4 regions of the Pseudoalteromonas sp. CnMc7-15 genome follow, and region 4 is predicted to be linked to each of the others. Evidence: predicted binding sites of a transcription regulator. Region 4 holds the regulator's gene; each other region holds the start of a gene.
The links. The regulator FliA, encoded in region 4, starts transcription of late flagellar genes. The targets are predictions, from matches to a motif close to CTAAAGNTNNNNNNNNNNNNGCCGATA.

Region 1 (5,311 bases), on a different contig from region 4:
GTCGCATTTGAGCCGTTAATTAGCCATGAGCTTTGGGTTTTTCCAACTTCGCCGAAACACAAATAGCGGGTTAATTGGAGGCATATTTTTGCTCTATCCAATGTATTGCAATAGCGAGAGGCTCTGCTTTGTTCGTATTGTGCCCAAGCGATGGAAATAAGACATAGTCAAAAGGCTTGCCTTGAGCTTTTAGTTCATTCAATTGCTCCACACACATTTTGACTGGGACCTGTATATCTTGCTCTCCAAAGAGCCAAAGCCCTGGTATTGATAGAGAGTCTAGATAAACTTTCGGATCCGTTGCGTTAAACTCATATTTATCAGGGTCGTTTAGGGTATGTTCACGGGCATCTTCATAGCTCTGTGTTTGCCAAAAATCTTCTCTTCCATTTGTGTAGAACTGGAACCTCAGTTGCTCCAAAGTCGTGATAGTTGGGCTACTAAAGAGAACCATAAACTCTACCGATTGATTATTGAGTGCGGCAATTGGAATAATCCAGCCAGCTTGGCTGGCACCTAGCAGGCCAATGGATAAACTATTGTCATATTCACGAACCACATCTACCGCAGCACTGGCATCTTTGGCAAGCAACGTTAAATTATCAACACTGATATTATTAGTTCCAACTTGAGGCCCAACGTAAACCCCACCAGACTCACCCACCCCACGCTTGTCATAGGTCAAAACCAACAAGTTATGCTTGGCCAATGACTCAGCTAGCTTTGACATACGTGGAACAGGGTCTGAGCCGTGTACTAGAACGACCGCTGCTTGTGGGTTTTTAGGAATAAATATGCTCCCTGATAGTGGCACCCCTTCGCTGTCAAACACGATCTCTTCAACAGTGATAAGGTCACGCGAGTGCGCGCTTTCTTCGCCAAGAGCATGGCTTAGATTTCTGCTGTTTGTTGCACAACCTGACGCAAAAATGAGTAAAACTACAAGATATCCAACGTTTTTCACTTTTTATCCTTAATGGAATTGAATCAATCTTTACAGAGCAAACTTGGTGCCAAATAAAAGTGATTTAATTTCAGATGGTTAAAAACTCTGTTCCCAGATGGATTAGTCTAAATGATCGCTAATTGGATGTTTTAACCATTTATTGACTACCCTCATGGATTACTCAATGCTGGAAAGTTCACCCGTTTTGAGTGTTTCTTTTCGCTGTGAGACTAGAAATGCGCGACGACACCTCAGTAAAGGCCTAAAAAAGGGCGCCATTTAGTAGCGCCCTTACTCACTCTTTATTCACTTATTCCACTTTAAATTTGGCAGTGGCGTCCAACAGGTTGTCAGATAGATAGTGTAGGTTTTTAGCGACATCGCGCACTTCACTGAGCGCTTGCATCGTATCTTCAAAGGAGCGGTGCATTGAGGTGACATTATCAACGACCATAGTGGCCACTGAGGTCTGCTCCTCGGTGGCGGCGGCAATTTGCCCATTCATGGTGTTAATAGATAAAATCTGTTCGGAGATTTGCTCAATCGATTGCCCTGTTTGCTCGGCGGCTTGAGCATTATTACTGGCCATATCCCGTGCTGAGGTCATTGCTTTAACGGCATCATTGGCTGCTTCAGTTAACACGGTAAGCAATTCGCGAATTTCATTGGTGGATTTGGCGGTACGTGAGGCCAGCTCTCGAACCTCATCGGCGACCACCGCAAAGCCTCGACCTTGCTCGCCAGCACGAGCGGCCTCGATTGCTGCGTTCAATGCCAATAAGTTAGTTTGCTCTGCAATTGAGGTAATCACATTGAGAATCTGGGTCACGTTTTGAGTATCATCCGCCAACTTGTTAATAGTGCCTGCGGCGCGATTGATTTCCTCACTCAAGGTTTGTGATTCACTCACGGATACGCGGATTTGGTCTTTGCTCTGTGCCACCTCTTGCTCGGCAAGTTGCGCTGCGTCGGATGCTTGCGAAGCAGAATGAGAAATATCGCCCACACTCTGGCGCATCTCTTCCATCGACTGGCGGACAATTTCTGCATCACTGGTTTGCTGGTTGGTCGCAGACTCTGCTTTTTCCATGCCTTGCACCAAGCGTGTAGAATTCTCCATCAGCGGTTCAACCACATTCATCACTTCAACCACCGCTTTTTTTAGCAGAGCTATAAACTCATTAAAATTGATGGAGACTTGGCCAATTTCATCATGAGAACGCACATTGAGCGTGGTCGACAACGACCCCTGCCCCTGTGCCAACAAATGCAAATTTTGCGCGGCATCTTTTGCCGAGTTACCTATACCTCGGGCGATCACCACCGCAAGTAGCACCACAAAAATCACAGAGACCACAGCGACAATTAACATGGTTGTCATTGCCGTGCCTGAGCGGCTTTCAGTTTCGTTTATCAGCTGTAAAAAGCGCGCATTGGCACGCTCTTCGGCGTTGTTAAAGTCAGTCGTGAGGGAATTGAAAATGTCGGTTTTCTGCTTTGCGTTTTGTTGAATTTTACTAAAGTCCGCCGTGCCATCGATCATCCCCTTGGCGATGCTAGCGGCTATGTTTTTATAATCTTGTAGCCGCTTAGTGGTGTTCGCAGGCATAAAACCGCTTTGGATGTTATTTAGCTTTTCTAAATTATCCGTGATGGTTTGATAGACTTCTTCGGCTTTATCCAGCAACTCTGCATCACCAAAGGTAACTGCCTGGGTATAAAGCTCATCAACGCTGTTCAGCGCAGTGGCATTTTCTGCGGTGATGTTGAGCAAGTTGTAGGTGGAAGTCTCAAGCTCGTTGAGTGACTGCTGATTTGAGCTCATGGCGGAATAGTTGACTAACACAATCACCACAAAAGCCACCACCGCAACGCAAGTAATCGCGTGGATTTTTTTAGTAATGCTTAGGTTTGCGAACGAGAAACCCGTATTCATAGTGTACACCTCAGAAAGTAATGCTTATTAGGTATCGGCCAGCTACCTCTAAGTGTTAACCAAATTTAAGAAAATTCTAACTTTTTTTGCTTTTTCTCTCATTTTTATTGGTTCATGCAAAAAACGCCACGGCGGTGGTTGCCTGCTGAATATACAACAAAAAATTTACAAACCTTATATTTGTCTATACTCAAGGAGCACTAAGCACACAACTTAGGAAACAGGTATGAAACTCAAACTATCGTTAATTGCAGTGGCGTTGTCGTTCAGCTCGCAAAGTTTTGCGGATGTCAACGTATCGGGCTTTGTCAGCATAAATGCTGGTAAAGTGCTCAGTGGTGATGGTGTTCCACAATATGGTGTAGAGCCGACTTTCTTAGCCGACTACCCCATTGTTAGTGCTTACACCGATGAAATATCTTTCGAACCCGAGTCGCTATTCGGCCTTCAAGTGAGCGCCGACTTGATGGATGGTCTTAGCGCAACAGGGCAAATAGTGGCTCGCGGTGCTAATGATTTTGACGCTGAGTTCGAGTGGGCCTACTTGTCTTATGAGCTCAATGAGAATTGGACTTTGCAAGGAGGTAAGAAACGCCTACCGCTATTCTACTACTCGGATTTCTATGATGTTGGCTATGCCTATGTTTGGATGCGCCCCCCCGCCGACAATTACACTTGGCAAATATTCAATTACAACGGCCTTAACTTGCTATACAACGGCTATGTTGGCGACTGGTCCATCAGCGGTAATATTTATGGCGGCCGTGAAGACGATGAGAGCAACAAGCTGCTCAGCGAATTTTTCTTCCAAGAGCCAACCAGAGAAATATGGAAAGATATCATTGGCGGCGTAATTCAAGCGAGTAACGACTGGTTTGAAATACGGGCTACACACATGCGTTATACCAATGAGCGTTATCGCAGTGGCAATATCGTTGTTTGGGAAGATGGGGATACCGAACGCGACGGTAAGTTCTATGGTCTCGCCTTGAACCTCGACTTTGGCGACGCCTTTGTATTAACAGAGCTTAACCGCCTCGATCTCGATGGCAACCTCGATACCTACATGGTCAGCGCGGGCTATCGCTTTGATGGCATCACACCCTATGTGAGTTACTCTGAATTTGATCAAGAAGGCGATGGCGATACCGAGCAGCACAACACCACATCGGTGGGTGTAAGGTGGGACTTCCACCCGTCCGCTGCATTTAAAGTGCAATTCGATAAAGTTGAAGATGATTCTTTTGACTTAGCGGTTGCGGGTGACAGTGAGTCGATCACCATCGGTGTTGACGCGGTATTCTAAATGAGGAGCACAATTATGTATAAGATCGCATTTTTGTTCACGCTATTGAGCTCATCAGTCGCTCTGGCTGATGTGGCCGTTATCGTTCACCCCAGTAATGGCAGTGATATCAATAAAGACACGGTGGAGCGTATCTTTATTGGCAAAGAGAAATCGTTCTCCAATGGCAATAAAGCAATTCCCATTAGCCAAGCCAGCGGAGCCACCGCCGATGAATTTAACCAAAAAGCACTGAATAAGTCCTCAGGACAACTCAAGGCTTATTGGTCAAAGCTCGTGTTTACAGGAAAGGGCACACCGCCTAAAGAGGTGGATAACGATGCTGAAGTGATTCAGTTAGTCAGCTCAAACCCCGATACCATCGGCTTTGTTGATGCTGGCAGCGTCACAGATGCTGTTAAAGTGGTCACCACTTTCTAACGAATATTCTAAGCGGTAGATATAACAACGGGGCGTTTTTCGCCCCGTTTTCATTGCTCATATTGTTACTTAGTCGTCTTCTATTTTATCCAACCCTTTGGTATCTTCTCGCGCTTTTAAATCGTGGTGAATAGCCGATTTGATAAGCATATAACCTGTGATGGGGGCGGTGATCAGCAAAAATATAGAAATAAGAATCTCTTTGATGTTTACTTCACCGTTGGTAACACTAAAGTAAACATTGGCGGCAATAAGTAGCGATGCCATCCCTAAGGTGGTGGCCTTCGTTGGGCCATGTAAACGCATAAAGAAATCCGGCATTTTTACCAGACCAATAGAACCAATTAAAATAAACGCGCCGCCTGCAAGTAAGAACGCGGCAATTATCCACTCAAACATACCCTCTCCTACTCAATGATATCGCCACGTAGTAAATATTTACATACTGCGACAGTGCTGACAAAACCAAGCATGGCAATAAGCAGCGCAGCTTCAAAGTAAATCTGTGTTTGCATACCGATACCATACAAAATAATCAACGCGATGGTATTAATGTACATAGTATCGAGTGCCAAGATACGATCTGGGATAGAAGGGCCGACAATTAAGCGCCACAAATTGAGCACCAGTGACACGCCAATCATCGCAAACACGATAAGTAAAACATGTTCTAACATTGAAAAATCTCCTTCAACGGCGCTTC
Region 2 (5,311 bases), on a different contig from region 4:
GTTTGAACGGAACTTTTCTTGGTTTGCTGAAGACAAATACTGGGAACAGCAAACTCTGGCTTTAAAAGAGCAGTTGGCGGCGTTAGATGAGCCACCATTAAAACTTTTACCTTAAGCACCTGCTTTTGATGTTTAATGTATACATTGAGATGACTATGATAAAAACTTTAAAATATTCACTACTACTACTTTGCCTACCTGTTGCCGCTTGGGCAGCTGACTTTAAAGCGGGCGAGCACTATCAAGTGCTTGAAGCTGAAGCGTCTGAAGCTGATAAAGTAACCGAATTTTTCTCTTTCTACTGCCCTCATTGCTTCAAGCTTGAGCCCATTGTTGGGGCACTTGAAGAGTCACTGCCTGAAGGTGTGCCTTTAGTTAAGAGCCATGTAAACTTCTTACGTATTGATAAAGATGCGCAAAACCGCCTAACTCGGGCTTACCTCGTTGCCAAAGAAGAAGGTAAAGATGCCGAAGTAGCGCAGGCGATTTTTGATAGCATTCACCGTCAACGCGAGCCATTACAAACGCAAGAGTCTGTGGAAGCATTGCTCGCAGAGCAAGGCATTGATGCCCAACGTTTCGCTATGCTTGCTGCGAGCGAGCCTGTTGTAAATGGCGAGAAAGAAGCCGTGGATGACCAAACAACTTACTCAAAGCTAGGTGCTTTGACCGGTGTGCCAACACTCATCGTTAACGATAAGTACAAAGTGCATGTGCATAAAGTGGCATCGCAACAAGAGCTAAACGAGCTCGTAAACTATTTATTAGAAAAATAATCGGAGTACTCGATGAAGAAGTTCATTGCTTTAGCCATGATGGCATTGGCGCTGCCCATCAGTGCGATTGCGGCACAGTTTGAAGAAGGCACGCACTATGAAGTGGTTTCGGACAGAGCTAGTCGTAAGCCGGAAGTGAAAGAGTTTTTCTCTTTCTATTGCCCCGCATGTAACGCCTATGAAGGCTTGCTTATGGATGTAAAACCTAAGCTCAGCAAAGATGTTGATTTTAAGAAAAGCCACGTTAACTTCATGGGCGGCCGCAGCACCGAGAATCAAGATATGCTGTCACAAGCACTCGCGACTGCTGAAGTGCTGCCGCAAAAAGACAAGTTGATTGCAGCCATGTTTAGTCATATCCACACTAAGCGCGCTAAGTTTAACGAAGTCGCTGATGTGAAAGATATTTTTGTTGCCAACGGCGTAGATGGCGACAAGTTTGACAAGCTATTCAAAGGCTTTGCTATTCGCACCAAAGCCTCGAAGATGCAGCGCGATCAAGAATACTTTAAAGAAAAAGGGGCCCTACGCGGTGTTCCTACCTTTATTGTTAATGGTAAATATCGCCTACTACTAGGTCGTGAGTCAGGCGTTACCGACCCAGAAGATATTGCCGCACTGATTAACTTTCTTGCGAAAAAATAAGTTAAGAAAGACACAAAAAAACCGCATTTAATGATGCGGTTTTTTTATTCTGCAAATAATGTCAGCTACTTGCGAGTGAGAAATACACCGGATTCAATATGATGGGTGTAAGGGAACTGATCAAAAATCGCGAATCGCGTTACCTTATGAGTACTTGCTAGCCTATCTAAGTCGCGCTCTAATGTGTCTGGGTTACAGGAGATGTAGACAATATTGTCATACTCACTCACCAACTTACAGGTTAGCTCATCCATGCCAGCACGCGGTGGATCAACCAAGATGGTCTGGCAGTTATACTCTTGTAAGTCGATGTCTTTTAAGCGGCTAAAGCTACGTTCTTGACGCATAGCTTGGGTAAACTCCTCGCTACTCATACGAATAATATCAAGGTTAGTCACCTTATTAGCTGCGATATTGTATTGTGCCGATTTAACCGATGACTTCGAAATTTCTGTGGCCAATACGCGATTGAAAGACCCTGCTAAGGCGACTGAGAAGTTACCATTACCGCAATAAAGCTCGAGCAAATCATTATTCAAAGGGGCGCACACATCTTGAGCCCAGCCCAGCATTAGCTCGTTCACCTTGGCATTGGGTTGGGTAAAGCTGTTTTCTACTTGCTGATAAACGTACTGCTGGCCATTTACCTGCAAGCGCTCGATAACATAGTCATTTCCTAACACTTCTTTTTGTTTGCGAGCACGGCCAATGAGTTCAACATTAAAGCGTTGTTGTAATCTTGCTTGTAATTCCTTGGCACCAGCTAGCCATTGCTCGTTGAGTGGCTTGTGGTAAAGCAAGCTCACCAACGCCTCACCGCTTAGCGTCGTGAGGTAATCGATTTGAAACAGTTTACGGCGCATCAACTCATCATCTTTGAGCTCGTTGATAAGCGCGCTCATAAGGTCATTGATTAACGGCGCACCCGGGTCAAACTGATCAACGCGGATCTTCTCTTTGCTCACGGGGTCAAACATAATGTGGTAGAGCTCGTCCTGATCATGCCATACTCTAAACTCAGCACGTTGACGGTAATGCTTCGGCGGCGAAGCAAACACTTCAAGCTGTTGCACACCAAAGCGCGAAAACTGTGTCGTGATTCGTTGTTGTTTTTCTGTTAGCTGCGCGTCATAGGTGCTGGTATCGATATCAATTACTGGCATGCAAACCTCTCGTTATTAAGTGCGCCGCTATTGTAGGCAGTTGCCACGGTTTGTCCAGTATCGGCCATTATAAAGTGCACAAAATTTCTACAGTTTCTGTGCGTGCTGCCGATAACAGCAATAGTAGTATATTAATTGACTCATGAATGTGTGCTGCCAAGGCTTGGCAACCACTGCAGAGGAGGGCCTTAGCTCATGAAAATTAGCGATTTAAATCATATCTTTAACCAAAGCAATCGTTCTGGTTTAAAAAATAAAGGTGATGCGCCGGCACAGCCCGCGATTAACTCTCCGAGGTTTGATAGTTACTCATCGGGTTATGGCCAAGTGGGTGCCAAGGTATTGAATGACAAATTGGCGCAAGCGTTAGGTCTCGAACAACCAAAACAGCAAAGCAAGCCGTTATTTGACTTCGAAGAGGTAGTGAAAAATGTGCTGCAGTTTGTCACTGGTGCGGTGAAAAAAGCGAAAGCCGATGGCGCCAATGACGACAAGTTACAAGAAATGCTGGCGCAAGCGCGCGAAGGCGTGCAAACCGGTATTGATGATGCCTACGGTGAGCTTGAAGATGCTGGGCTACTCAACGACGAAATTAAAACCGGCATTGAGCAGTCACAAAAAGGCATTGAGGAAGGACTCAATGAGTTTGAGCAATCGCTTTTTGGCGAGCAAAGTATTGGTAATGGCGTAGCGGTAAGCCAAGCCCAGTATATGCAGCTACAAAATAATGCCGAGTATCGTTTTACTACCGCTGAAGGCGATGAAGTGGTCGTTAGTTTAGCGCAAAACTACCAAGCTGGTGCGGCAGCCAGTTTATTTGCCCCCGGCGAAAAGCAAGGGGCTGGCTATGCATCTGAACAGTTTGAGAAGCAGGAATTAAACTTCACGTTATCGGTTAATGGCGAATTAAATGAAGATGAGCAGCAAGCTGTAAATGATTTCATGGCACAACTACAAGGCGTAAGTGAAGACTTCTTTAGCGGCCAATATGATGATGCGTTCAATAAAGCCAGTGAGTTGCAGCTAGATAATCCAGAGCTAGTCGCCTTCTCTATGGATCTGACACAAACTAAAACTCGTGCTGCAATAAGAGAGTATGAGCGCACGGCACCAGGTAAAGAAGTTGCCAAAGAGCTGCAACCTTTCAATGAGTCGCTGAAAGAGGCATACAAGCAGGCCGGTGACTTAGGGCTGCAAAATGAGCTATCGGGGTTGATGCTTTGGCTCAATCAAGATAAAGAGCAAGAGAAAGTGCAAGAGTTTATTGACTACAGCAAAGCGATGTTCTCGCAGCTGGAGCAGCTGTTAAAAGACTCACCATCGACCCCCAGCGATGACAGCGAGTAATAAACAAAAAGCACCATTTGGTGCTTTTTTAATGCCTTGGTTACATTCAGTTCATAGTACTTTAATATGATGCTCAGCAGCTATTCAGCAAACCTGTGTTTAAATTTAAAGTACAAAGTGGGGCTAAGCTTTTGTTTTTGCTTCACTGCGGTCTACACTTTGGGTGTGGAAATGAACTGTTGGCTTGGACCACGACGTAGAGCACATTGATTAATGTGGCTACGATAAGAGCAAGAAATGCCAGCTAATAAAGTCAATAACAATCGAACGAGCTCAGATTTATGAAGCAGTATTAGCCGCTTTTTCAATCTGGTGTGTGACGCACAAATGCTAAGCGCGTGCTCGATAATCGTTAACATGGGATGGATACAATGAAAATCAAATCACTCTCTGCAGCTATTGTACTGGCTTTCGCAACTCAAGGCGTTATGGCTGACGAACAAACAAACCCGCAAGAAGGCCTCCATATTGGTGTTTTTGGGGATTATTTCTGGGCCGATTGGGATCGCATCGATGGTGCGCCTGTAGGCACTGAAATTGGCGAATCTTTTGGCTCAGGTGTTGAAGTGGGTTATCGCTTTAACGAATATTGGACTGCACGCCTAGAGTTCGCTGCACTCGAGCTTGATATTGAAAATACTGACAATCATAAAACCGGCGAGCGTTATGGTGCGGACGTACTATACCACTTTAACGATACCGTTTATGGTGTGTTGGGTGCTAAGAAGTTTGATGTTTATAACGACTTCAATGCGGCAAATCTAGGTGTGGGTTTTCGCCATCACCTAACTTATAACTGGGCTGCATATGGTGAAGCAAATTACTACGAAGGCTTGAACCAAAATCACTCAGACTTCGGCCTTAAACTCGGTCTTAGCTATCACTTTGGTGATAAGCCGCAGCCGAAAAAAGTAGAGCCGGCGCCAGAGCCTGTTGTTGCTCCAGTAGTGAAAGAAGAGCCGAAAGACAGCGATAAAGACGGTGTTATTGACGCGCGAGATAATTGCGCAAATACACCTATGACCGATGCGGTGGATGAGAACGGCTGTACTCGTTACATGGAAAAAGGCGATAAAGTGAGCTTGTTAGTGCGCTTCCCGCATGATAACTCAGACGTAAACCAGCGTTACTTTGATGATATTCAAGAAGTGGCTGACTTTATGAAAGAGTACCCAAAAACCACTGTGCTATTGGAAGGTCACGCCTCTGCAGTGGGTGATGCCGCTTATAACAAAACGCTCTCTAAAAAGCGTGCCGATCACGTAGCGAACCAGCTTATCGACGACGGCATTGCCGAGTCGCGCATCAATACGGTGGGCTTCGGTGAAGAGCGCTTGTTAAACGATGCAAACACTGCACAAGCACATGCGCAAAACCGTC
Region 3 (5,311 bases), on a different contig from region 4:
AACTTATGCAAATCCAACATCCTGTGCTCCCTGTCTATTCAGCTTTAATTCAGTTGCTAAATTACCGTATTTTTGGCACAAAGCCAATAGTTACTGCACAACTTCAATGGGGTCAGATTCTTTGGCTTTACCCTGCATAATTGAAATTTCGACGCGGCGATTACGCTTACGATCTTCATCAGTTTCATTGGGGACTAACGGCCGTGTATCTGCGCGCCCCACCACGACCATTCTACTTTTATCAAAGTCATCAACCTTTTGCATTTCACTGGCAACCGCGACTGCGCGCATCGCACTCAGGTCCCAGTTGTTGGTATAGAGCTCATTGGAGACTTGGAAGTCATCGGTGTGCCCCGAGACAGTGATTTCCCCGGGTACATCTTTTAGTAATTCAGCAATATCTTGAATAATAGGCTTAAATTTTGGCTGTAAGAAAGCACTGCCGGAGGGAAAAGAGCCGTTTTCACGAATGCGAATAATTATTTGCTGCCCTAAAGATTCCAGTTCTATGGCGCCGTCAATAATTTGCTGTTCTAGCTGTTGTGCAATTTTCTTCACCAGCTCATTGGTGCGCTCTTGGTCTGCTGCGGCGATGGCTTGCTGTTGCGACTGCTCATCGGCGGTACTGGCAGACTCCCCACCGCGTTGGTCGCCACGCTGCTCTTTACGACCGCCTGCGGAGTCTTCTTCCCCAGCTTGGAACTCCAGCATTTGCTGTGTCATTTCAACAGTTTGCTGTTGAATTGTCTCAATGGGCGTAGGATCTGGGCGCCCCGGTTTAAATTCCATAGCGATGACACTGGTTCCTTTAGGTATGTCTTTTACTTCCAGTTTATTTTGCACACCAAAAGCAAACTTCATGGAACCAGCAATTTGCTTAAACTTGAGCACATCCATCTCGGAGAACGCCAATAGCAATACGAAGAAACACATCAGTAGCGACATCAAGTCTGCGAACGTGCCCATCCAAGCCGGTAATCCGGGAGGGGGGCATTTGCAGGGTTTTTCATCCGACATACTTACTCCTCGGTATCAACTTGGCGCTTAGACTCTGCCAGATAATTTTTCAGAATGCCTTCGATAACTTTGGGATTTTGTCCGTCTTGAATACCTAGGATAGCGTCTAGGATCAGCCGTTGATTGAGCTCTTCTTCGTCTTTGCGCAGTTCTAACTTGGATTGGATAGGAATAGCTATCACATTGGCGAGAAACGCACCGTACAATGTGGTTAGTAGCGCCACCGCCATCGCGGGGCCAATCGCTTTGGGGTCATCCATGTTAGAGAGCATCGCCACCAACCCGATCAAGGTCCCGATCATACCCATTGCCGGGGCTATATCACCCAAGGCCTTAAACAGTCCTGCGCCTTGCTCATGGCGAGCGGTGGTTAACAAAATATCTTTTTGCAAAGTAGCACGAACTACATCGGCGTCATGGCCATCAACCAACATATCAATGCCTTTGCGCATAAACTTGTTGTTAATCTCTGCCTCTTCTAGCGCTAAAAAGCCCCCTTTACGAGCAGAGTCTGCCAGCTCTACAGCCTTCTCAATAAGCTCATCAGGTGATTCAATCTTAAACATGAAGGCCTTGCCGGCTACTTTCCCTATGGTGAAAAATTGCCCCATGGTGTAGTTAGCAAGCACGATAAAAAGAGAACCACCAAATACAATTAGCACCGAAGGAGTGTTATAGAACATGCCCACATCACCACCAAGCACCATAGACATGACAACGAAACCAATCGCGCCGAGAATACCTATTATGGTTGCTAAATCCACATGTCCTCCACCCACTTTTCTATTCAGCGCCTTCCCACTAAAGCCCTATATATGGCCAGGGAATATCAGACGTTATTATAATTACTCTTGAGATATCGGCAACTTGCTGAATTACTTGAATCATTTTTTTAAAATCGCGAAGCGACAATATTAAAACTAGCATGCCTACACAGCTTTGCCGTGAAAATCGCATCCATCTTTGACCTAGTCCACGATTCCCCCTAAAATTGGCGCTCTTATTAGGTGTAGTGAGTGACAAGGCCATGGCCCAAAAAAAACCAGAAAACCTAAGCTTTGAAGAAGCCATTAATGAATTAGGGCAAATTGTAACTGATATGGAGCAAGGAGAATTGTCTTTAGAGCAATCTTTAAAGCAATTTGAACGCGGTATTGGTCTGGCAAATGCATCGGCTCAAAAGCTTGATAACGCCCAGCAGAAAGTAAGCATGTTAATGAGCAACGACCTAAATGCTGAGCTCACCCCAATGGATGATCAAGAGTAGTCGCCCCTGTGAATTTAAAACATGCCTTAGCACAGGCACAACAGGATGTGCTACACACCCTACAGCGTTATTTTCAAACACAGCAACAAACACAGCCTCAGTTATTGGCGGCAACGCAGTACTGTATTGAAAATGGTGGCAAGCGCTTGCGACCATTTTTAGTCTATGCTGTAGGTAATATGCTTGCAGCACATCAAGACGATCTTCACAAAGCCGCTGCAGCCATTGAGTGTATTCATAGTTACTCTCTGGTGCATGATGATTTACCGGCCATGGACGATGATGAATTACGGCGCGGTCGACCCACCTGCCATATCGCATTTGACGAGGCCCACGCTATTTTAGCTGGCGACACCTTGCAAACCATTGCCTTTGAGCTGCTCAGTAGCACTGACTTTGATATCGGCGCTAGCCAACAGTTAGCACTGATACGAAGTTTAAGCCAAGCTTCAGGGCTATTGGGTATGGTAGGCGGCCAAGCGCTCGATATCGCGGCCACCGATAAAGCGATTTCCTTAAGTGAACTTGAGCATATTCATCGTCTGAAAACCGGGGCATTACTAAGCTGCGCCATTAAGCTGGGCTATTTGTGCTCCCCGAACGTAGAAAACAGCACACGTGCTGCATTAGACGATTACGGCCGTGCCATCGGCCTGGCTTTTCAAGTGCAAGATGATATTTTGGATGTTGAAGGAGATACCGCCACGCTAGGAAAGCCGCAAGGCTCTGATGTGGCTGCAAATAAATCTACTTATCCTGCGCTTATGGGCCTTGATGGTGCCAAAGATAAGATGCAGCATTTGTATCAACAAGCTATTGATGCGGTGTGCCCGCTCCCATATGACACCCGTGTTCTCGAGCAACTCGCAGGCTATATCATCGCCAGAGATCATTAAAAATGACTACTGATGCGAAGGGCTGGTTTGATATACTTCAGCCATCGCAGTAAAGGATAAAACGACGCATGAATTTGGATAGTAGCAAGTATCCCTTATTACAACAGGTCAGCAAGCCTGAACAACTTCGCGAGCTACCGCAAGAGCGGTTAGGCGCGTTTAGCCACGAACTGCGGGACTACTTACTAAACTCCGTATCGCAAAGTAGCGGTCACTTTGCCTCCGGGCTCGGCACGGTTGAACTGACTGTTGCGCTGCACTATGTGTATAACACCCCGTTTGATCGCCTGATTTGGGATGTAGGCCACCAAGCCTATCCGCACAAACTGATCACCGGCCGCCGTGAGCAAATGCATACTATTCGCCAAAAAGATGGATTACATCCGTTCCCTTATCGCGGTGAGAGCGAGTACGACACCTTTAGTGTCGGTCATTCGAGTACCTCCATCTCCGCCGCGCTAGGTATGGCTATTGCTGCACAAAAAGAAGGCCAAGGCCGTAAAACCGTTGCCGTCATCGGCGATGGTGCTATCACTGCGGGCATGGCCTTTGAGGCGATGAACCACGCTGGCGATATTAATTCCGACATGTTAGTCATTTTAAATGACAACGAGATGTCTATTTCAGAAAATGTCGGCGCGTTAAATAATCATTTTGCGCGTATTCTCTCCGGTAGCTTTTACGCCAATATTCGTGAGGGCAGCAAAAAGCTCTTATCAGGGTTACCGCCAGTGAAAGAACTGGCTAGCCGTATGGAAGAGCACCTTAAAGGCATGGTTATACCGGGCACCTTCTTCGAAGAGCTTGGCTTTAATTATATCGGCCCAATCGATGGCCATGATGTCAACATGCTGGTCGACACCCTGCGCAATATGCGCAACCTCAAAGGTCCTCAGCTGCTGCATATAAAAACCCAAAAGGGCAAAGGTTATAAGCCTGCTGAAGCCGATCCTATTGGTTACCATGCGGTGCCCAAGTTTGACCCGACCGTGACTAAATTACCCAAATCTAAGCCAGGCGCACCGACCTTTTCTAAGGTATTCGGCGATTGGTTGTGTGATATGGCCAGCGTTGATGACAAACTGATGGCCATCACTCCGGCAATGCGCGAGGGCTCGGGCATGGTGCGCTTCTCTAAAGAGTACCCACAACAATATTTCGATGTCGCCATTGCAGAGCAGCATGCGGTCACACTCGGTGCAGGGTTTGCGTGTGAAGGCCTAAACCCCGTAGTGGCAATTTATTCAACCTTCTTACAGCGTGCCTACGATCAACTTATTCATGATGTGGCGCTACAGGAATTGCCAGTGCTTTTTGCCATTGATCGCGCTGGCGTAGTTGGCGCCGACGGGGAAACTCATCAGGGCACGTATGACTTAAGTTATTTACGCTGTATTCCCAATATGGTCATTATGGCACCGGCTAACGCCAATGAATGCCGTAATATGCTTTATACCGGGCATCAGCTTAATAAACCCGCCGCTGTGCGTTATCCACGTGGCAGTGCTGGCGATGGTGAGCTTGATAGCGAAATGCAACAATTACCCATTGGCAAGGGACGTGTTATTCGCAACGGCGAAAAAGTCGCAATACTGTCGTTTGGTACCTTGCTGGAGAATGCCCAACAAGCAGCAGAGCAGCTCAATGCCACCCTAGTTGATATGCGTTTTGTTAAACCTCTCGATCACCAGCTGATTGATAAGTTGGCAAGTGAGCATAATGCGCTTGTCACCTTGGAGGATAATGTTATCGCCGGTGGCGCAGGCTCAGCAGTAAGCGAGTACTTAGCGCAAAGCAAGCAGCTTAAGCCAGTTTTGCACCTTGGCCTACCGGATGTATTTATTAAGCATGGTACGCAGCAAGAAATGCATGCTGAGCTTGGCCTTGACGGCGACGGTATCACTCGCCAGATAAGTACGTGGTTAGATTAACACGCTCGCGAGTTTGATATTCGGTAATAAAAAAGGAGCCAAAGGCTCCTTTTTTATTTATTCACTTTCTTAACGCATCCAAATTTTAATGTCGGCTAAGCCGGTGCTTTGTAAGGTGGCTATTTGCGCATCTAAGTTTTCACTTTGCTCAAACTCAAAGGCATCCAACTGATCATCAAACTCAATATGCGCACAGCCAT
Region 4 (5,311 bases):
ATGTCGTTAATTGTATCGAGCGCTTGCAGGATCACGTCCATCAGTTCAGAAGTAACCTGGCGCTTACCTTGGCGCAGAATATCAAACACATTCTCAGCACCATGACAGGCATCCACCAGCTCATTCATGCCAAGGAACCCAGCTCCCCCTTTAACAGTGTGGAAGCCCCGGAAGATAGCGTTGAGCAAGTCTTTATCATCAGGGTTATTTTCAAGCTCTACTAACTGCTCAGAGAGCTGCTCCAATATCTCACCTGCTTCGACTAAAAAGTCCTGTAAAATATCTTCATCTACTTCAAAGCTCATGCAGCCGCTCTCCTCTTTAGAAGCCTAAACTAGACAACAAGTCGTCTACTTCATCTTGGCCTGAGACCACGTCATCACGTGATTCTGTGTCTATAATTGGCCCTTCTGGACCTTCTGCGTTCACAGCTGGTTTTGCTTTTTGTTGTTCAACCACCGGTTCTTCACCTTCGTTGCCCGCAAACACAGTTAATAAATTAATAAGGCTGTCTTCTACCTCGCGCACCAGCTCGATTACGCGGCGAATTACTTGCCCTGTTAAATCTTGGTAGTCTTGCGCCATCAGCACATTGTTAAGAAGGTCGTGCAGCTCCACTGTGCTGCCTTGAGAGCGGTTCATAAAGCTATCAAGCTGATGACACAACTGCTTGAACTCACCTAATTCGAGATCGCGACGCATCAATTTATCCCAAATGGGTTTAATTTGATGTAGTTCAGTGGATAGCTGCTCAGCGATGGGCAAACTGGCTTCCACGGCATCCATGGTTTTATTTGCCGCCTGCTCGGTCATTTCCATCACGTAATTAAGACGCTGCTTAGCATCGGGAATGGCTTCTTGCGTGAGGTCGTTCAAGCGCGTATCGAGTTGGAAATTCTTCAACGACTCGTGAAGTTGCCGCGTCAACTTGCCAACCTCAGCAAACAGTTCGGACTGTTCCTTGGAGGCAGCATCGAGGATCAGCTGATCGGCTTTCTCCTGCTCACCTTGCTCAAGAAACGATACAAGCTGTTTGGCTTGCTCTAGGGTAATGTGAGGTGCAGCGGGAGCTGACATAAACCTCTCCTTCTCGGTTAACCTAAGCGCTCAAATACTTTATCCAGCTTGGTTTTTAATGTAGCTGCGGTAAAGGGCTTAACGATGTAACCGTTCACGCCAGCTTGGGCAGCGGCAATGATTTGTTCCTTCTTCGCCTCTGCAGTTACCATCAGTACTGGAATGTGCTTTAAGCTGTCGTCGGCGCGAATTGCACGGAGCAAATCGATACCCTGCATACCTGGCATGTTCCAATCGGTAACCACAAAGTCAAACTCTTGGTTTTGCAACATGGGCAGCGCGGTACTACCATCGTCCGCTTCTTGCACGTTGGTAAAGCCTAAATCACGCAATAGGTTTTTAATGATTCTTCTCATAGTGGAAAAGTCATCGACCACGAGAATTTTCATGTTTTTATCCAAAGTATCCTCCAGTGAGGTATGAACCTTTATTCTTACTACTAATTGACCCAGTCATTGACTTTCGCTTTGAGCTTAATCATTGCCTGACCATGTATCTGACTCACACGGGACTCACTTACGTCCAGTATTTGCCCAATTTCTTTTAAATTCATTTCATCGTTATAGTACAACGATAATACCAATGCATCACGCTCGGGGAGAGAATTAATTGCCGCTACTAATGCTTGGTTAAAGCGTTCGTTGTGAACGCTGGTGTAGGGCCGCCCCGTTTGAGATTGTTCACTGCTCGGGGTGAGTACATCTTCATCGACACCTAAGTCTTCGATACCGAGCACTTTAGAGCAATTAACATCGTTTAAAATATGATGGTATTCATCGAGCGAAATATCAAGTTTTTCAGCTACTTCAACATCCTTTGGTTCCCGACCCAGGGAGGTTTCCAATTCATGTACAGCGGTAGCTACAGCGCGGCTATTGCGATGTACCGATCGTGGAGCCCAATCTCCCCGTCGTACTTCATCAAGCATCGCACCACGAATACGAATACCAGCAAACGTCTCAAAGCTGGCGCCTTTACTGGCGTCAAAGGTCTTTGATGCCTCTATGAGGCCAATCATGCCGGACTGAATGAGATCATCGAGCTGCACACTCGCTGGCAGTCGAGCCAGCAAATGACATGCGACACGCTTGACCAGCGCGGCATGGCGCTCGACCAGAGTGTTTAATTGTAATTGATCTTGATATCCAGCCACTTTATTCATAAATCCGAACAACAGTTAATTATTGACCAGCTTTTCAATGAAGAACTCCAAATGCCCCGATGGTTGATTAGGGGTTGGCCATTTTAGTGCCTTGCCAGCGAGACTTTTCAGCGATACCGAAGCGGGTGAGTTAGGGAATAACTCCACGACGGCTTTCTGGCGACGCGTTGATTTACGCATGTTTTCATCATAGGGCACGGTGGCCACTAATTCGAGCGCCACATCTAAAAATCGGTCGGTTACTTTGGAGAGTTTGGCAAATAAGTCTTGCCCTTCACGCTGGCTGCGCACCATATTGGCAACGACTTTGAATTTGTATACGCCATGTTCACGACTAAGCACCTTGATCAGCGCATAGGCATCGGTAATCGAGGTTGGCTCATCGCAGACCACCACCACAACGTCTTGCGCAGCACGCGAGAAGCTCAGTACCATATCGGAGATACCGGCGGCGGTGTCGACAATGAGGACATCAAAGTCGTTATCGAGCTCGCTAAACGCACGGATTAAACCTGCATGCTCTGCAGCACTCAGTTCAACCATGCTCTGTGACCCCGATGTTGCCGGCGCAATACGAATGCCCGCAGGCCCAGTTACCAGTATATCGCGCAGTTCGCACTCACCGCTTAGAACATGAGAAAGGTTCTTTTCAACACGCAGACCAAGCATAACGTCACAGTTTGCCAGTCCTAGGTCAGCATCTAACACTAAGACTCGTTTGCCTTGCTGACCCATGGCAATAGCTAAATTCAAAGAGACATTGGTTTTACCGACGCCCCCTTTGCCACCGGTCACGGCGATTACTTTTACGCCTTGGCTATTGTTTTGATTCATTTTTCGAAGGCCACTTGCTTGATCGTGCACTGTGTTAATCATACATTCCTACTGCCTGAGACGCCACTGTTTGGCGCCCTGCTGGTGCCGCTGATTTTTGTGTTTTTTGGCGTTTGATAAACAATTGTTCAGCTTTTCTAACCATTTTTTCTGAGTTAGCAACGCGAATATCTTCTGGAACGCGTTGACCGTTAGTAAGATACCCTATTGGTAAGCGATTTTGAATCGCTACACTAATAATCTCGCCTAAACTTAGACTTTCATCAAGTTTGGTGAAAATACAACCACTTAAGTCAACTTTTTGGAAGTGCCTTACGGTTTCTTGAAGCACTTCATGTTGTGCTGTGGCACTGAGCACTAAATAGCTACGAATATCGACTCGCGTACTACGCATGAGCGTGTTTAATTGCTCACTTAAACGTAAATCGCGCTGGCTCATTCCCGCAGTGTCAATTAATACTAGACGTTTATTGCGTAATTGATAAAGCACATCGGCCAATTCATTGGCATCTTTTACTTGCTTCACAGGGCAACCAATGATGCGTCCATAAGTTGCTAGCTGCTCGTAAGCACCGATACGGTATGTATCCGTGGTGATCAGCGCAACCTTGTCAGCGCCATATTTTTGCGCCCCTAATGCGGCCAGTTTTGCAACCGTTGTGGTTTTGCCTACGCCAGTAGGGCCGACCAACGCATATACGCCGCCATGACGTAAAATCTCATTATTGGTGGTGTGTAGCTGCTTTTGCACCATATCCAAGGCTGCACTCCATGCTTGCTTGCGCGATACGTCGTCTGGTACATAACGCACTAACTGCTCAGCCACTTCAGTGTCGATACCCATGCCCTGCAAGCGCTCGATGAAGCAGGCACGAGTTGGATCGCGGCGCGCTCGGTCCTGATGTAATAGGCCGGATACTTGATGTTCAAGAAGCTGACGAATGGCATTCATCTCATCGCGCATGGCACTGATCTCTTCGCTGTCCATGGCCTCTTGCTGTACAGAATCATTGGGCTGGCGGTGTAGCTCATCAAAACCGTCACCGTCTAAATCATCACCCATGGACTGCGCTGCAGCGCGGGCTTGCGTTGGCTCTGCTAGCGTTGGCTGCGGAGCGTAGTTATTGGCCGGCGCAGCGCGACGCTGAGGCTGCTCAACGGGCTCTTCAGGCGCGCTCATATCAATACCTGATTGCGAAAACATGTCGGCGAGAGCAGCGTTCTTTGGTTTCGGACTCTGACGCTCTAACAACGCCTGCAATGAATCAGCCACACCATTGTGACTTTGTGGCTCAGGACGTTGCGTACGTGTTTGTGGACGTACCATACGCTGCTCAGTGGCGCGCGGCTGCATTTGCTGCTGGGGAGCGCTTTTCGGTGCGGCTGCTGGGCGTTCATGGTCAATAGCAGCAACGATTTCAACGCCATCTGCAAGCTTTTTGTTCGACATGATCACCGCGTCAACACCCAGCTCATCTTTTACTTCTTTCAGTGCTGTACGCATATCTTTAGCAAAAAAGCGTTTGATTTTCATAATATTACCCTCTCACAACCGGCTTTCCGATCTATTGCTGTCCAACGGAGCTAACAATCTTAATTTGACGCTCATCGGGCACTTCTTGGTAAGACATCACCTTCAGCCCTGGGATGGTGTGCTTCACAAAACGTGATAACACTGTACGAAGCATCCCGGAGGTCAATAAGATGGAAGGTTCACCCGACATTTCTTGGTTCTGGTGGGCTTCGCTTAAAGAGGCCTGTAGCCGCTCTGCCAAGCCTGGCTCAATGCCAGCACCCTCATCTCCTGCGTTCTGAAGCGACTGATGCAACATCTGTTCCAACTCAGGCGCCAATGTTATGACAGGAATTTCTGGCGTAGCGCCAACCGCATCTTGCACAATCAAACGACGCAATGAAATACGTACCGCTGCGGTTAATACATCTGGGTCTTGGCTGCGTGGACCATACTCTACGAGAGTTTGCACTATGCTACGCATATCGCGAATAGCAACGCCTTCATTGAGGAGATTTTGTAGCACTTTCACTATGGTAGTCAGCGGTAACACATCTGGTACTAGACCTTCTACTAGACGTGGATGGCTTTTCGCTAGCATATCAAGCAGACTCTGCACTTCTTCGTGGCCCAATAGCAGTGAGGCGTTATTAGTGAGTAACTGGCTAATGTGGGTCGCCACTACCGTAGCAGCGTCAACGACGGTGTAACCTAAAGACTGTGCT

Region 1: a site for FliA is predicted at 2,915-2,941, ahead of MHM95_RS11230 (HAMP domain-containing methyl-accepting chemotaxis protein). Genes of this name have one in related genera too.
Region 2: a site for FliA is predicted at 2,672-2,698, ahead of MHM95_RS14340 (DUF5610 domain-containing protein). Genes of this name have one in related genera too.
Region 3: a site for FliA is predicted at 1,875-1,901, ahead of pomA (flagellar motor protein PomA). Genes of this name have one in related genera too.

What each region holds. Positions count from the first base shown of each region.
Region 1 covers NZ_JAKRFT010000004.1:173,188-178,498, forward strand. Annotated here, with positions in the region: gene MHM95_RS11225 (alpha/beta hydrolase) at 71-964, opposite strand; gene MHM95_RS11230 (HAMP domain-containing methyl-accepting chemotaxis protein) at 1,257-2,882, opposite strand; gene MHM95_RS11235 (porin) at 3,109-4,188, shown strand; gene MHM95_RS11240 (phosphate ABC transporter substrate-binding protein) at 4,204-4,608, shown strand; gene MHM95_RS11245 (Na+/H+ antiporter subunit G) at 4,678-5,007, opposite strand; gene MHM95_RS11250 (K+/H+ antiporter subunit F) at 5,016-5,285, opposite strand; gene MHM95_RS11255 (Na+/H+ antiporter subunit E) at 5,279-5,311, opposite strand, start outside.
Region 2 covers NZ_JAKRFT010000005.1:364,042-369,352, reverse strand. Annotated here, with positions in the region: gene MHM95_RS14360 (serine/threonine protein kinase) at 1-115, shown strand, start outside; gene MHM95_RS14355 (thiol:disulfide interchange protein DsbA/DsbL) at 156-776, shown strand; gene MHM95_RS14350 (thiol:disulfide interchange protein DsbA/DsbL) at 789-1,421, shown strand; gene trmA (tRNA (uridine(54)-C5)-methyltransferase TrmA) at 1,487-2,584, opposite strand; gene MHM95_RS14340 (DUF5610 domain-containing protein) at 2,780-3,931, shown strand; gene MHM95_RS14335 (OmpA family protein) at 4,303-5,311, shown strand, end outside.
Region 3 covers NZ_JAKRFT010000003.1:5,737-11,047, forward strand. Annotated here, with positions in the region: gene MHM95_RS07450 (flagellar motor protein MotB) at 91-1,017, opposite strand; gene pomA (flagellar motor protein PomA) at 1,020-1,781, opposite strand; gene MHM95_RS07460 (exodeoxyribonuclease VII small subunit) at 2,045-2,284, shown strand; gene ispA ((2E,6E)-farnesyl diphosphate synthase) at 2,293-3,180, shown strand; gene dxs (1-deoxy-D-xylulose-5-phosphate synthase) at 3,249-5,111, shown strand; gene MHM95_RS07475 (diguanylate cyclase) at 5,181-5,311, opposite strand, start outside.
Region 4 covers NZ_JAKRFT010000006.1:103,718-109,028, forward strand. Annotated here, with positions in the region: gene MHM95_RS15200 (chemotaxis protein CheA) at 1-305, opposite strand, end outside; gene MHM95_RS15205 (protein phosphatase CheZ) at 322-1,077, opposite strand; gene cheY (chemotaxis response regulator CheY) at 1,095-1,478, opposite strand; gene MHM95_RS15215 (RNA polymerase sigma factor FliA) at 1,517-2,239, opposite strand; gene MHM95_RS15220 (MinD/ParA family protein) at 2,255-3,115, opposite strand; gene flhF (flagellar biosynthesis protein FlhF) at 3,108-4,607, opposite strand; gene flhA (flagellar biosynthesis protein FlhA) at 4,639-5,311, opposite strand, start outside.